4 regions of the Kluyvera sp. STS39-E genome follow, and region 1 is predicted to be linked to each of the others. Evidence: predicted binding sites of a transcription regulator. Region 1 holds the regulator's gene; each other region holds the start of a gene.
The links. The regulator Fur, encoded in region 1, represses iron uptake genes when iron is present. The targets are predictions, from matches to a motif close to ATAATAATGAGAACNACTATCAA.

Region 2: feoA (ferrous iron transporter A) is a predicted target of Fur. The motif match lies at 981-1,003, and genes of this name have one in related genera.
Region 3: sodA (superoxide dismutase [Mn]) is a predicted target of Fur. The motif match lies at 1,712-1,734, and genes of this name have one in related genera.
Region 4: exbB (tol-pal system-associated acyl-CoA thioesterase) is a predicted target of Fur. The motif match lies at 1,025-1,047, and genes of this name have one in related genera.

The regions. Positions count from the first base shown of each region.
Region 1 is NZ_JBFQGA010000002.1:232,195-235,229, reverse strand. Features, by position in the region: gene chiP (chitoporin) at 1-516, shown strand, start outside; gene chiQ (ChiQ/YbfN family lipoprotein) at 567-902, shown strand; gene fur (ferric iron uptake transcriptional regulator) at 1,020-1,472, opposite strand; gene fldA (flavodoxin FldA) at 1,769-2,299, opposite strand; gene ybfE (LexA regulated protein) at 2,451-2,744, opposite strand; gene ybfF (esterase) at 2,875-3,035, opposite strand, start outside.
Region 2 is NZ_JBFQGA010000005.1:66,351-69,385, reverse strand. Features, by position in the region: gene feoB (Fe(2+) transporter permease subunit FeoB) at 1-616, opposite strand, end outside; gene feoA (ferrous iron transporter A) at 645-872, opposite strand; gene AB4K05_RS12080 (Tex family protein) at 1,350-3,035, opposite strand, start outside.
Region 3 is NZ_JBFQGA010000011.1:60,651-63,685, forward strand. Features, by position in the region: gene AB4K05_RS21315 (TRAP transporter small permease) at 1-492, opposite strand, end outside; gene AB4K05_RS21320 (TRAP transporter substrate-binding protein) at 509-1,465, opposite strand; gene sodA (superoxide dismutase [Mn]) at 1,808-2,428, shown strand; gene yiiM (6-hydroxyaminopurine reductase) at 2,498-3,035, shown strand, end outside.
Region 4 is NZ_JBFQGA010000001.1:247,435-250,469, forward strand. Features, by position in the region: gene metC (cystathionine beta-lyase) at 1-857, opposite strand, end outside; gene exbB (tol-pal system-associated acyl-CoA thioesterase) at 1,109-1,840, shown strand; gene exbD (TonB system transport protein ExbD) at 1,847-2,272, shown strand; gene AB4K05_RS01180 (methyl-accepting chemotaxis protein) at 2,504-3,035, shown strand, end outside.

The DNA.
Region 1 (3,035 bases):
TTTGGTTACAAGCTTAACGAGGTGTTCGATTTCCGTCTGGAAGGGACTTGGGTTAAAGCTGAAGGCCAGCAGGGTTACTTCCTGCAGCGTATGACGCCAACCTATGCTTCCTCTAACGGTCGTCTGGATATCTGGTGGGATAACCGCTCTGACTTCAACGCCAACGGCGAAAAAGCGGTGTTCTTCGGCGGCATGTATGACCTGAAAAACTGGAATCTCCCTGGTTGGGCAGTGGGCGCGTCTTACGTCTATGCATGGGATGCTAAACCAGCGACCTGGCAGATGAATCCAGACGCGTTCTACAACAAAAACAACACCATCAAAGAATCTGCATATAGCCTTGATGCCATGTACACCGTACAGGAAGGCCGCGCGAAGGGTACGCTCTTCAAACTGCACTTCACTCAGTACGACAACCACTCCGATATCCCAAGCTGGGGCGGCGGTTACGGCAACATCTTCCAGGACGAACGTGACGTGAAATTCATCGTCATCGCACCGTTCACTATTTTCTGATGCATGAGGCGGTAGCGGGAAACCACTACCGCCACTAAGAGGCTCATTGCATGAAAAAATTGATTATTGTCGCCCTGATGGCCGCTGGCCTTAGCGCCTGTGTGCAGTCTCCTGCGCCGCAAGAAGATAGCAAACTGAAAGATGCCTATAGCGCCTGTATCAATACGGCGGAAGGCAGCCCGGAGAAAATCGAGGCCTGCCAGAGCGTATTAAACGTGCTGAAGCAAGAGAAGAAGCACGAGCAGTTCGCGAATCAGGAAAGCGTGCGTGTGTTGGACTACCAGCAGTGCATTCAGGCTAGAAAAATGGGTAATGACCAAGCTGTCGCAAGCAAATGCGATAAAATCTGGCAAGAGATCCGCAGCAACAATACGTCGAACAAGTAACGTTGTCTGCTGAACGAAAAAAACCGCTGCTTGCAGCGGTTTTTTTATGTGGGTAGCTGAAGAAAGGTAAAAAAAAACCAGCACACGGTGGCTGGCTTTTTGACGAGCGGCGAGTCGTTATTTTGCGACGTCGTCGTGAGCGTGTTCATCTTCACGGCAGTCGCCTTCAGCACAGTGACCGTACAGATACAGGCTGTGGTTGGTTAGGCGAATACCATGTTTAGTGGCGATTTCACGCTGGCGAGCTTCAATAGAATCATCGCTGAACTCGATAACTTTACCGCAGTCGAGGCAGATCAGGTGATCGTGGTGATGCTGTTGGGTTAATTCGAAAACGGATTTACCGCCTTCAAAATTATGGCGGGTCACGATGCCAGCATCATCGAACTGGTTAAGTACGCGGTAAACCGTGGCTAAACCGATTTCTTCACCCATGTCGATCAGGCGTTTGTATAAGTCTTCCGCGCTGACATGGTGGTTATGAGGTTCCTGAAGAACTTCCAGAATCTTTAACCGTGGAAGTGTGACTTTCAGGCCAGCCTTCTTTAATGCGGTATTATTGTCAGTCATGCGGAATCTGTCCTGTTGCTTTACGATTAACTTCCATCAGTGAAAGTTTCACAGAGAATGCACCCGAATTAATGCGTCTCATTATAGAATGGCCCTATCAAAATGAAAACAGCAAGGCCCGGGTAAGCTGAGCTTTCAAAAACGAGGCATCATCGACAAACTGGGCGATGAACCTGCGCCAAATCTGATGATATTGTACAGGTATGCGATAAAAAGTTAAAAAAATGTAGCTATTATTTTAATTGCTTTTACCTATTAATGAGGTGCAATTCAATAATTACACCTCATTATCGCAATTAGGCGTTTTTGATCTCATCCAAGTGCAGTTCTTCGGCAACCTGCTTAACCCATTTCTCAACGCGTTCTGCGGTCAACTCTGGTTGGCGATCTTCGTCAATGGCTAGGCCCACGAAGTGATCGTCATCGGCAAGGCCCTTAGACGCTTCAAAATGATAGCCGGCGGTTGGCCAGTGGCCGACGATGGTTGCGCCATGAGGTTCAATAATGTCACGGATGGTACCCAGGGCATCACAGAAATATTCTGCATAGTCTTCCTGGTCGCCACAGCCGAACAACGCAACCAGCTTGCCGTTGAAATCAACTTCTTCCAGCGTTGGGAAGAAATCATCCCAGTCGCACTGTGCTTCACCGTAGTACCACGTTGGAATGCCCAGCAGCAGGATATCGAACGCTTCCAGATCCTCTTTGCTGCTCTTGGCGATGTCATGAACATCAGCGACATCTTTACCAAGCTGTTTTTGAATCATTTTTGCGATATTTTCGGTGTTTCCGGTATCGCTACCGAAGAAGATGCCAACGATTGCCATGAGTAAAATAACCTCTTGAAACTTAATGATATGGTGGTGGCTTAATGCCCACAGATAAGGGCAATCATAGCAGAACAGGTCTAAGTGCGGAAACAGCAATCGTGCCGTACTGCACACTCTGCTACATGAAAGCGTGTTTTGGGGGGATTTTTCAGACTTTCCCCTGTCCGTGCAGCAGCGCGAGCTGATTCATCAACATCTCTTCGATGAGTTCGCTACGGCTCATATCACGGGCAGTCGCCAGCTCGTTGAGCGCATCAACGGCTTCATGATTCAGCTTCAGTTCAACACGCTTGAGCCCACGAACCTTGTCGCGTTTTAGCTGGTTGCGCTTATTGATGCGGAGCTGCTCGTCACGCGAAAGCGGATTGGTTTTTGGTCTTCCCGGGCGACGCTCATTTGCGAACAAATCTAGTGTCGTACGGTCCGTTTGTTCTTTTGCCATGATTCTGAGTGACTTCGGGGAAAACAAGCTACCGGGCAGTACCCGGCGCAGACAGCGCGCAATCATACATCAGTGGAACCCGCACGCCAACGACCGCGGCCATTCTGGCGCGCAGTCGGTGCATTTTTAATCACTCTGCAAGGTAGCGGCGGATAGCGCGTAGCACCGCGTCCGGTTTTTCGGCGTGAACCCAATGGCCCGCGCCGGCAATAACGTGCGCCTTGGCTTGTGGGAACTGGGCTAAAAGATCGTCGCGATAGGCTTCGGTAACGTACGGCGAATTGCCGCCGG
Region 2 (3,035 bases), on a different contig from region 1:
TGCCCAGCCATTGGCGTTGACGCATCGGCATATCCTGTGCCATTTCACCGGCCAGAATATTGGCTTCTCGAATCAGCGGCTGCGGGTAGTGCACCAGCTCCAGCGGCTGATTGGCTTGGTGACGGTCAATCGCCAGTTTCAACGCTTCAATGCCGCGCCCACGGGTCGAAACCAGCGGCACAACCGGGCAGCCCAAGCGGGCTGCGAGGGCGTCAACGTCGATGCGGATTTGTTGCTTTTCGGCAATATCGAGCATATTCAGTGCGACGATGCACGGGATGCCTAGCTCCAGAAGCTGCAGCGTCAGGTAGAGGTTACGTTCGAGGTTGGATGCGTCGACGACGTTAATCAGCAGATCGGCATCGCCGCTGAGAATGTAGTGACAGGCAATCTGCTCATCCAGCGACGTTTGCGAGGAGATGGTGGTGAGTGAATAAGTGCCCGGTAAGTCGACCAGCGTAACTTGATTATCGGTGGTGGAGAACGCCCCTTCTTTACGTTCAACGGTGACCCCGGCCCAGTTTCCCACGCGCTGGCGCGCACCGGTTAACTGATTGAATAAGGTTGTTTTGCCGGAATTAGGATTGCCAATTAAACCAATGGTTAATTTTTTCATATTTCAGACTCTTAGTACCAGGCTGGAGTTATTGTGCAAGGATTTCTAATTCAATTAGCGCGAGATCTTTTTTACGCAGCACCAAGCTAACGCGACGGGTTTCGATATGAATAGGATCACCGAGCGGAGCCACGCGAACCACGTTAAATGATGAACCCGGCAGCATCCCCAAAGAGAGCAGTTTCTGACGGTAAGCTGGGCTAATTTCGCGGGAGAAACCAACAATCTTCCACGCAGTATCAGGTGTAAATTGCATATAACCTACTTGTGTATCAGCTGGCTGAACAAAGGAGATAACGCCGTGCGCTGTGGGCAGCGGCAGGGATATCGTCAATAAATGAAGAGTTAAGACCTACGGGAAATAATGATAATGAGAATGGTTTTTATCATCAATACATAACATGCGATTGGAAGGGATTTCGACGGAAATTTGCACTTTTTTTGATATGACTCAAGCAATAGTTTGTAGCGTTAAATGAATTAAATATTATTTACATCACTTAATGTTTAATTAAGGTTTCATTGGTTAATAAAATAAATCGCGATGGGGCTTATTATTAAATGCTGATAATAAAATAATAATGGCTGAGGCGCGCGCTATTCCAAATGTAAGAATGTAGGCCTGATAAGCGTAGCGCCATCAGGCAGAGATTAGCGCTGGATTGCCGGATGGCGGCGTAAACGCCTTATCCGGCCTACAGGGAAAAACCGGGCGGTAAGCCCGGCGTTATGATTAGCGTTTTTTACCCATTGCAGCTGCCAGCGCGTCCATCATGGCGCTATTGCCTGAAGGCTGCGCTTCACGACCGCGTGGTTTCGCAGCCTTCGCCGCCGGGCGATTGCCGCCCTGATTGCGATCGCCACCGGCGCCACGGCGGGAGTTAGTTTCACCCGGTTGTTCGTCCAAGCGCATGGTCAGCGCAATACGCTTACGCTGCAGATCCACTTCCAGTACCTTCACTTTGACGATATCGCCTGCTTTCACCACCGTGTGTGGATCTTCGACGAACTTATCCGCCAGCGACGAGATGTGGACCAGACCATCCTGATGCACACCAATATCCACAAAGGCACCAAAGTTGGTGACGTTGGTCACCGCACCTTCGAGGATCATCCCCGGCAGCAGGTCGTTCATGGTTTCCACGCCATCAGCGAACTTCGCGGTTTTAAACTCAGGACGCGGATCGCGGCCAGGTTTTTCCAACTCTTTGATGATGTCGGTAACGGTCGGTACGCCAAAGCGTTCGTCGGTAAATTCGGATGCTTTCAGGCTGCGTAGCTCGCTGCTGTTGCCCATCAGGTCCTTCAGCGCCTGCTGGGTCGCCGCAAGAATACGTTCGACAATCGGATAGGCTTCTGGGTGAACGGTTGAAGCATCCAGCGGGTTATCGCCGTGATTGATACGCAGGAAGCCCGCGCACTGCTCAAACGCTTTTGGCCCCAGACGGCTGACTTTCAGCAGCTGTTGGCGGTTTTGGAACTGACCGTTCTCATCGCGCCAGGCAACAATGTTCTGCGCCATCATCCGCGTTAAACCCGCCACACGGGTCAGCAGCGCGACGGAAGCGGTATTCAGGTCTACCCCGACGGCGTTTACGCAGTCTTCCACCACCGCATCTAGCTTACGCGCCAGCTGAGTCTGACTGACGTCATGCTGGTACTGGCCAACCCCGATTGATTTCGGATCGATTTTCACCAGCTCTGCCAGTGGGTCCTGTAAACGACGGGCGATGGAGACCGCACCGCGCAGGGAAACGTCGAGATCCGGGAATTCCAGCGCGGCCAGTTCAGATGCGGAGTAGACGGATGCACCGGCTTCGCTGACGATCACCTTCTGCGCGGTGACTTTTGGGAACTGCTGCTGCACATCGAGGAAGAAGCGTTCGGTTTCGCGTGAAGCGGTACCGTTACCGATAGCGACCAGCTCAACGTTATACTTTTCGCACAGCGCCGCCACGGCGACGGCGGCTTTCGCGGCCTGTCCGGTGTGCGGATAGATGGTGTCGGTAGCGACCAGCTTGCCGGTGCCATCAACCACCGCGACTTTCACGCCGGTACGCAGACCCGGATCGAGGCCCATGGTGGCCCGCAGGCCCGCAGGCGCTGCCATCAACAGGTCGTGCAGGTTACGGGCGAAGACGTTGATGGCCTCATCTTCCGCACGTTCACGTACGGTGCCCATCAGCTCGGTTTCAAGATGCATCAGTACTTTGATGCGCCACGTCCAGCTAATCACCGCTTTACGCCAGCTGTCCGCCGGGGCGTTGTTCAGACGCAGACCGAGGTGGTCGATAATAATTTGTTCGCAGTAGCTCTCTTTTGGCGGCTCGTCAAACTGCGGATCGGCATTCAGCGCCAGCTGCAGCACCCCTTCGTTGCGCCCGCGGAACATCGCCAGCGCACGGTGGGAAGGGGTGGT
Region 3 (3,035 bases), on a different contig from region 1:
CTCCACATGCAGCGGGGAAGAGCGGGTCAGGGCGCGCAGTGAGTCGGCGATATTCAGCACGCTGTAAACAATGATCAGCACGCCGGCAATCGGCAGCGCGTAGTAGACTTGGCCCATCGGAATACCCAGTGCGGGGGAGATTTGCAGCATTGAGATGGCGGAAATCTTCAGGCCGCCAATGATCAAAATCCAGATTGAGAAAGCCATAAAGGTCAGTTGCAGGATGATCATCCACACGTTGCGGACCTGCGCGGAGACCTTGTCGACTAAGATGGTCAGGCTGATATGCTGCTGTTTACCGGCGACGTAGGCCATACCGAGCATGGAGATCCACACCAGCGAGAAGCGCAGCAGCTCTTCGGTGATGGTGCTGGGCTGGCCGACAATGTAGCGGCTAATAACCTGCCAGCAGGAGACGGCAACCATCATTGCCAAAACCAGGCAGCAGACGACTTCCAGTAGTCGATCGAGTCCTTTTCTGATTATTTCCATTTTTTGTCCTTAGAGATCAGTGTTTCGCGGCCTGAATTGTCTGATAGAGCGCATCCAGCTGCGGGCGATTCTTCAGCTCGGCATAGATAGGCTGAACCGCCTGCTGGAAGGGTTTGATATCGATATCAAAGAATTCGACGTTAAAGTCCTTCACCGCCTGCTGTTTGGTCTTCTCTATTTCGGCATCCCATGCGGCTTTTTCAAATTCAATAGAGGCCTTGATAGCGTCGTTGACGATGCGTTGCTGCTCTGGCGTTAACTTTTCCAGCGTCAGCGAGCTCATTAGCAGAATGTCGGGAATACGGGTGTGCATATCGTAGGAGTAATAGCGGGCAACTTCGCCGTGACGGGCGATAGTGAGGGCGAATTCGTTGTTTTCAGCGCCGTCCAGAATGCCTTGCTGCAAGGAGGTATAGACTTCGGCCTGGCTCATGGCGATAGGGGAGGCCCCCAGCAGTTTGAGCGTACGGATGGCGGTGTCGCTTTGCATCACGCGGATTTTTTTGCCCTTTAAATCGTCGATGCTGCGTACCGGCGCTTTGCTCATGTAGAAGTTACGCGCGCCAGAATCGTACCAACCGACGCCCACAAAGCCTTGCGCTTGGGTGGACTGATAAACGGGGGTCATTACATCGGGGTTATCCATCACCTTGTAATATTCATCGCGGTCGGCAAACAGGTAGGGAAGGGAGAAAATTCCATACATCGGGGAGAAGCTTTCCATCAGTCCGGAAGATACTTTGGTGATATCCACCACGCCAACCTGGGTGAGTTCAACCAGCTCGCGTTCGCCGCCTAGCTGGCCGTCAGGGAAGTACATTACCTTAATGTCACCCTGGGTCTTCTCCTCGATCTGGTTGCCCAGAAAGCGCAGCGCATCTTTCACCGGCTGGCTGTTTTCCGCATAGGCAAGACGCAGTACGGTCTCGGCATGCAAAAAGGCAGGCAGTGACAGGCAGCAGAGCAGGAGCATTTTGACTGTCCGTAGTAATTTCATATAACCCTCAACGTTTGATAGTTCTGGGGCGAAATTACCTGTTAATACCTATGATGACCTTGCGGTTATTGCCAACAGTTGCGCTAAGGTGGCAAAAAAGGCGTGTTTGCATCTATCGGTGTCAAAATGTGAAATTTTAAGAATTCATCAATTCGGTTAACGAAAAGCGCCCAGATTTTCACGGACATAACAAATCGTTATAACCTTATAAAAACTACGGCATTGATAATCATTTTCAATATCATTTAAATAACTATAATGAACCAACTGATTACGCGGCGTTAACAGGTTTGCCGCCCGACAATAATGGAGATGATTATGAGCTATACCCTGCCATCACTGCCTTATGCGTACGATGCCCTGGAACCGCACTTCGACAAACAGACGATGGAAATCCATCACAGCAAACACCACCAGGCTTACGTCAACAACGCTAACGCAGCGCTGGAAAGCCTGCCGGAGTTCGCTTCTCTGTCTGCAGAAGAACTGATCGCCAAACTGGATCAGCTGCCAGCTGACAAGAAAACCGTTCTGCGTAACAACGCTGGCGGCCACGCTAACCACAGCTTCTTCTGGAAAGGCCTGAAAAAAGGCACCACCCTGCAGGGCGACCTGAAAGCGGCTATCGAGCGCGACTTCGGTTCCGTTGATAACTTCAAAGCTGAATTTGAAAAAGCAGCAGCAACCCGCTTCGGCTCCGGCTGGGCGTGGCTGGTGCTGAAAGGCGACAAACTGGCTGTGGTTTCTACCGCAAACCAGGACTCCCCGCTGATGGGTGAAGCTGTTTCCGGCGCATCGGGTTTCCCAATTGTGGGTCTGGATGTATGGGAACACGCTTACTACCTGAAATTCCAGAACCGCCGCCCGGACTACATCAAAGAGTTCTGGAACATAGTGAACTGGGACGAAGCAGCAGCGCGTTTCGCCGCTAAAAAATAATTTGCATTGCCGGTCTGTAGAAGCGAGTCTGATGGCTCGCTTTTTTTGTATCCGCCTAAGGAGCAGCAGATGCATCATCCGGTTGACGTGTTTATAGGTAAGATTCGCGACTACGACGGTAGCCGCCCGAGCGCAATTGCCAAAGTGCAGGTAGACGGTGAGCTGGAGCTGACCGAACTGGGGCTGTTGGGCGATGAACAGGCCGAGAAGAAAATCCACGGCGGCCCGGATCGTGCGTTATGCCAGTATCCTCGTGAACATTATGCCGAGTGGTCGCGAGAGTTCCCTGAGCAGGCGGCCCTGTTTTGCGCGCCAGCGTTTGGTGAAAACCTGTCAGCCGAGGGGATGACCGAACATAATGTCTTTATTGGCGATATCTACCGCTGGGGCGAGACTTTAATCCAGGTGACCCAGCCACGCTCCCCGTGTTTTAAGCTCAATTTCCATTTCGCGAGCGGCGATATGGCCTCCCTGATGCAAAACAGTGGCAAAACCGGTTGGTTGTATCGGGTGATTGCGCCGGGCAACGTGTCCAGCGATGCCCCCCTTGAGCTGGTGTCACGACTGAGCGATATCTCGGTGCATGAGGCGGGCGTTATCGCTTGGT
Region 4 (3,035 bases), on a different contig from region 1:
ACGCGCTCGACCTGCGGTTGTTGTGCCAGCCACTCGGCCACTTTGAGGCTGCTTTCATGGTGCTGGCGTAAACGCACGCCGAGCGTACGCAGGCCACGGCTGGTCATATAGGCGGTATCGGCATCGAGCATTTGGCCCATCAGGTAGGCGTTCTCGCGCAACTGCGGCCAGCAGCGCTCATTCGACACCGCTGTACCAACCATAGCGTCAGAGTGGCCAATCAGGTATTTGGTGCCCGCCTGAATGGAGATATCAATGCCGAAATCCAGCGCTTTAAACAGGATGCCTGCCGCCCAAGTATTGTCGATCATGATGATGGCATCCGGCGCGACGCGGCGTACGGCAGCCACGATTGCCGGAACATCGTGGACTTCCATGGTGATGGAGCCGGGTGATTCGAGAAACACCACCTTGGTATTGGGCTGAATGAGGGCAGCAATCCCATCGCCGACAAGCGGGTCAAACCAGCTGGTGGTGACGCCCAGCTTGCCGAGAATTTTGGTGCAAAAGTCCTGCGTCGGTTCGTAGGACGTGTTGGTGACCAACACGTGGTCGCCCTGTTCAACAAACGCCAGAATGGTATTGGCGACCGCCGCCGCACCACATGGGAAAAGCGCACAGCCGGCGCCGCCTTCCAGTTCACACATCGCTTCTTGCAAAGAGAAGTGGGTCAGCGTGCCGCGACGACCATAAAATAGCTCGCCGTTGGCGCGGTTATGGGTGGCGTGTTTTTTGGCGGCGACGGTCTCGAAGACCAGTGAAGAGGCGCGCTGAATCACGCTATTTACCGAACCTTGTGTGTATTTTTTACTGCGTCCGGCATTAACCAGCGCGGTATCGAGGTGCTTATCTGCCATGTCTGTTAAACCTGTTTTTATACGTCTGGACGTCTAAACTAACACGATTGCTAGCAGGGTGTACCCTTTCCTACGTATACAGCAGAAAATTTTGCTGGATTGGCAGGAGAAAACTTTTTTACTGCGTAAGCGCAAGGAAAATAAGTGTGATTTAGGTCAATATGCAAATACTAATGAGAACTACTATCAATTCGACGTTTTTTTGATATTATTGTGCTCAGATTTTGTGATTTATGTCCTGGAGATACACAGTGGGTAATAATTTGATGCAGGCGGATCTCTCCGTTTGGGGTATGTATCAACATGCCGACATCGTGGTGAAAGTGGTCATGATCGGCCTGATTTTGGCATCCGTCGTCACCTGGGCTATTTTCTTTAGTAAGGGCGCTGAGCTTCTCGCCCATAAGCGCCGCCTCAAGCGCGAACAAAAGCTGTTAGGTGACGTACGTTCTCTGAACCAAGCGAGTGAAGTGGCGAGTGCATTTGATGCCCGCAGCTTGAGCAGTCAGTTAATCAACGAAGCGCAGAACGAGTTGGAACTCTCTGCGGGCTCCGAAGATAACGAAGGTATTAAAGAGCGTACCGGTTTCCGTCTTGAGCGTCGCGTCGCGGCGGTTGGCCGTCATATGGGGCGCGGTAATGGCTTCCTGGCAACCATCGGTGCTATCTCCCCGTTCGTCGGCCTGTTCGGTACCGTTTGGGGCATCATGAACAGCTTCATTGGTATCGCCCAGACGCAAACCACCAACCTCGCAGTCGTGGCCCCAGGTATTGCAGAAGCGCTGCTGGCGACCGCAATTGGCCTGTTTGCCGCAATCCCCGCTGTGGTTATCTATAACGTCTTTGCTCGTCTTATCGGCGGCTTTAAAGCGAATCTCAGCGACGTTGCAGCCCAAGTGCTGCTGCTGCAGAGCCGCGATCTGGATCTCAGCGCCAGTGGCGTTCATCCGGTTCGTACCGCCCAGAAATTACGAGTAGGTTAATGCCCCATGGCTATGCGTCTTAATGAAAATCTGGACGATACCGGCGAAATGCATGACATCAACGTAACGCCGTTTATCGACGTTATGTTGGTTTTGCTGATTATCTTTATGGTTGCCGCGCCGCTGGCGACAGTTGATGTTAAAGTCAATTTGCCGGCGTCGTCGAGTCAGCCACAGCCGCGTCCGGAAAAGCCGGTCTATCTGTCAGTGAAAGCGGATAAATCAATGTTCCTCGGCAATGAACCTATTACCGAAGACAACATGGTCACCGCGCTGGAAGCGCTGACGGAAGGCAAGAAAGACACCACCGTTTTCTTCCGTGCTGACAAAACCGTCGACTATGAAACGATGATGAAGGTGATGGACTCCTTACATCAGGCAGGCTATCTGAAGATTGGCCTGGTCGGCGAAGAAACCGTCGCTAAAAAGTAAAGATCCCGAATGGCGCTTAGCGCCATTCGCGTTTATTCCCTCCGGCAACCAATATTTCCCTTAAGTCTTATATTCCTCTTCTAATTCAAATCAAAAATTAAATATCATTTAGTATCACTTAATATGCTGGATATATTTTTAGCATTGTAGTGGCTAGTCTTAAATAACCTTCCTACGCTTAATTCTTAACGCTAACAATAATATATGTAGCTGCAGCGGGCGGAGGGTATTATGACCATAACGACTTTGCGGGATACCGATGAACTGCATCGCGATTTGTTTTCATTATCCTCAATCCGCAAAAGGGCCGACCGGCTTTTACTGGTGCTGGTCTGGGTGATGTGGGGCGTATCGCTAGGCGTAGGTATGATGAATGGCGGCCTCCATCTGGCGCTGCTGGTTGCAACGGCGCTGTCAGCGCTGGCTTCGGTAATCACATGGCTTTTTTCCGGCATGCTGGTGACTAGGCTTATCTATGCTTTTATTCTTATGGCCTATTCCGCACTGTTGATACAGCTTGGCCAGGGAGAAACTGAATACCATTTTTCAGTTTTTGTTTTGCTCTCAGCTTTACTGGCATGGCGCGACTGGCGGCCATTAATTATGGGCGCTGGGGTGATTGCCGTTCACCACCTAGTATTTAATTATCTGCAAGAATACGATCTGTTCAATATTACCGTCTTTATGCATACCGGCTTGCATATGGTGATTATGCATGGGCTGTATGTGGTTGCGCAGACCGTATTTCTGGTATTTCTTGCGG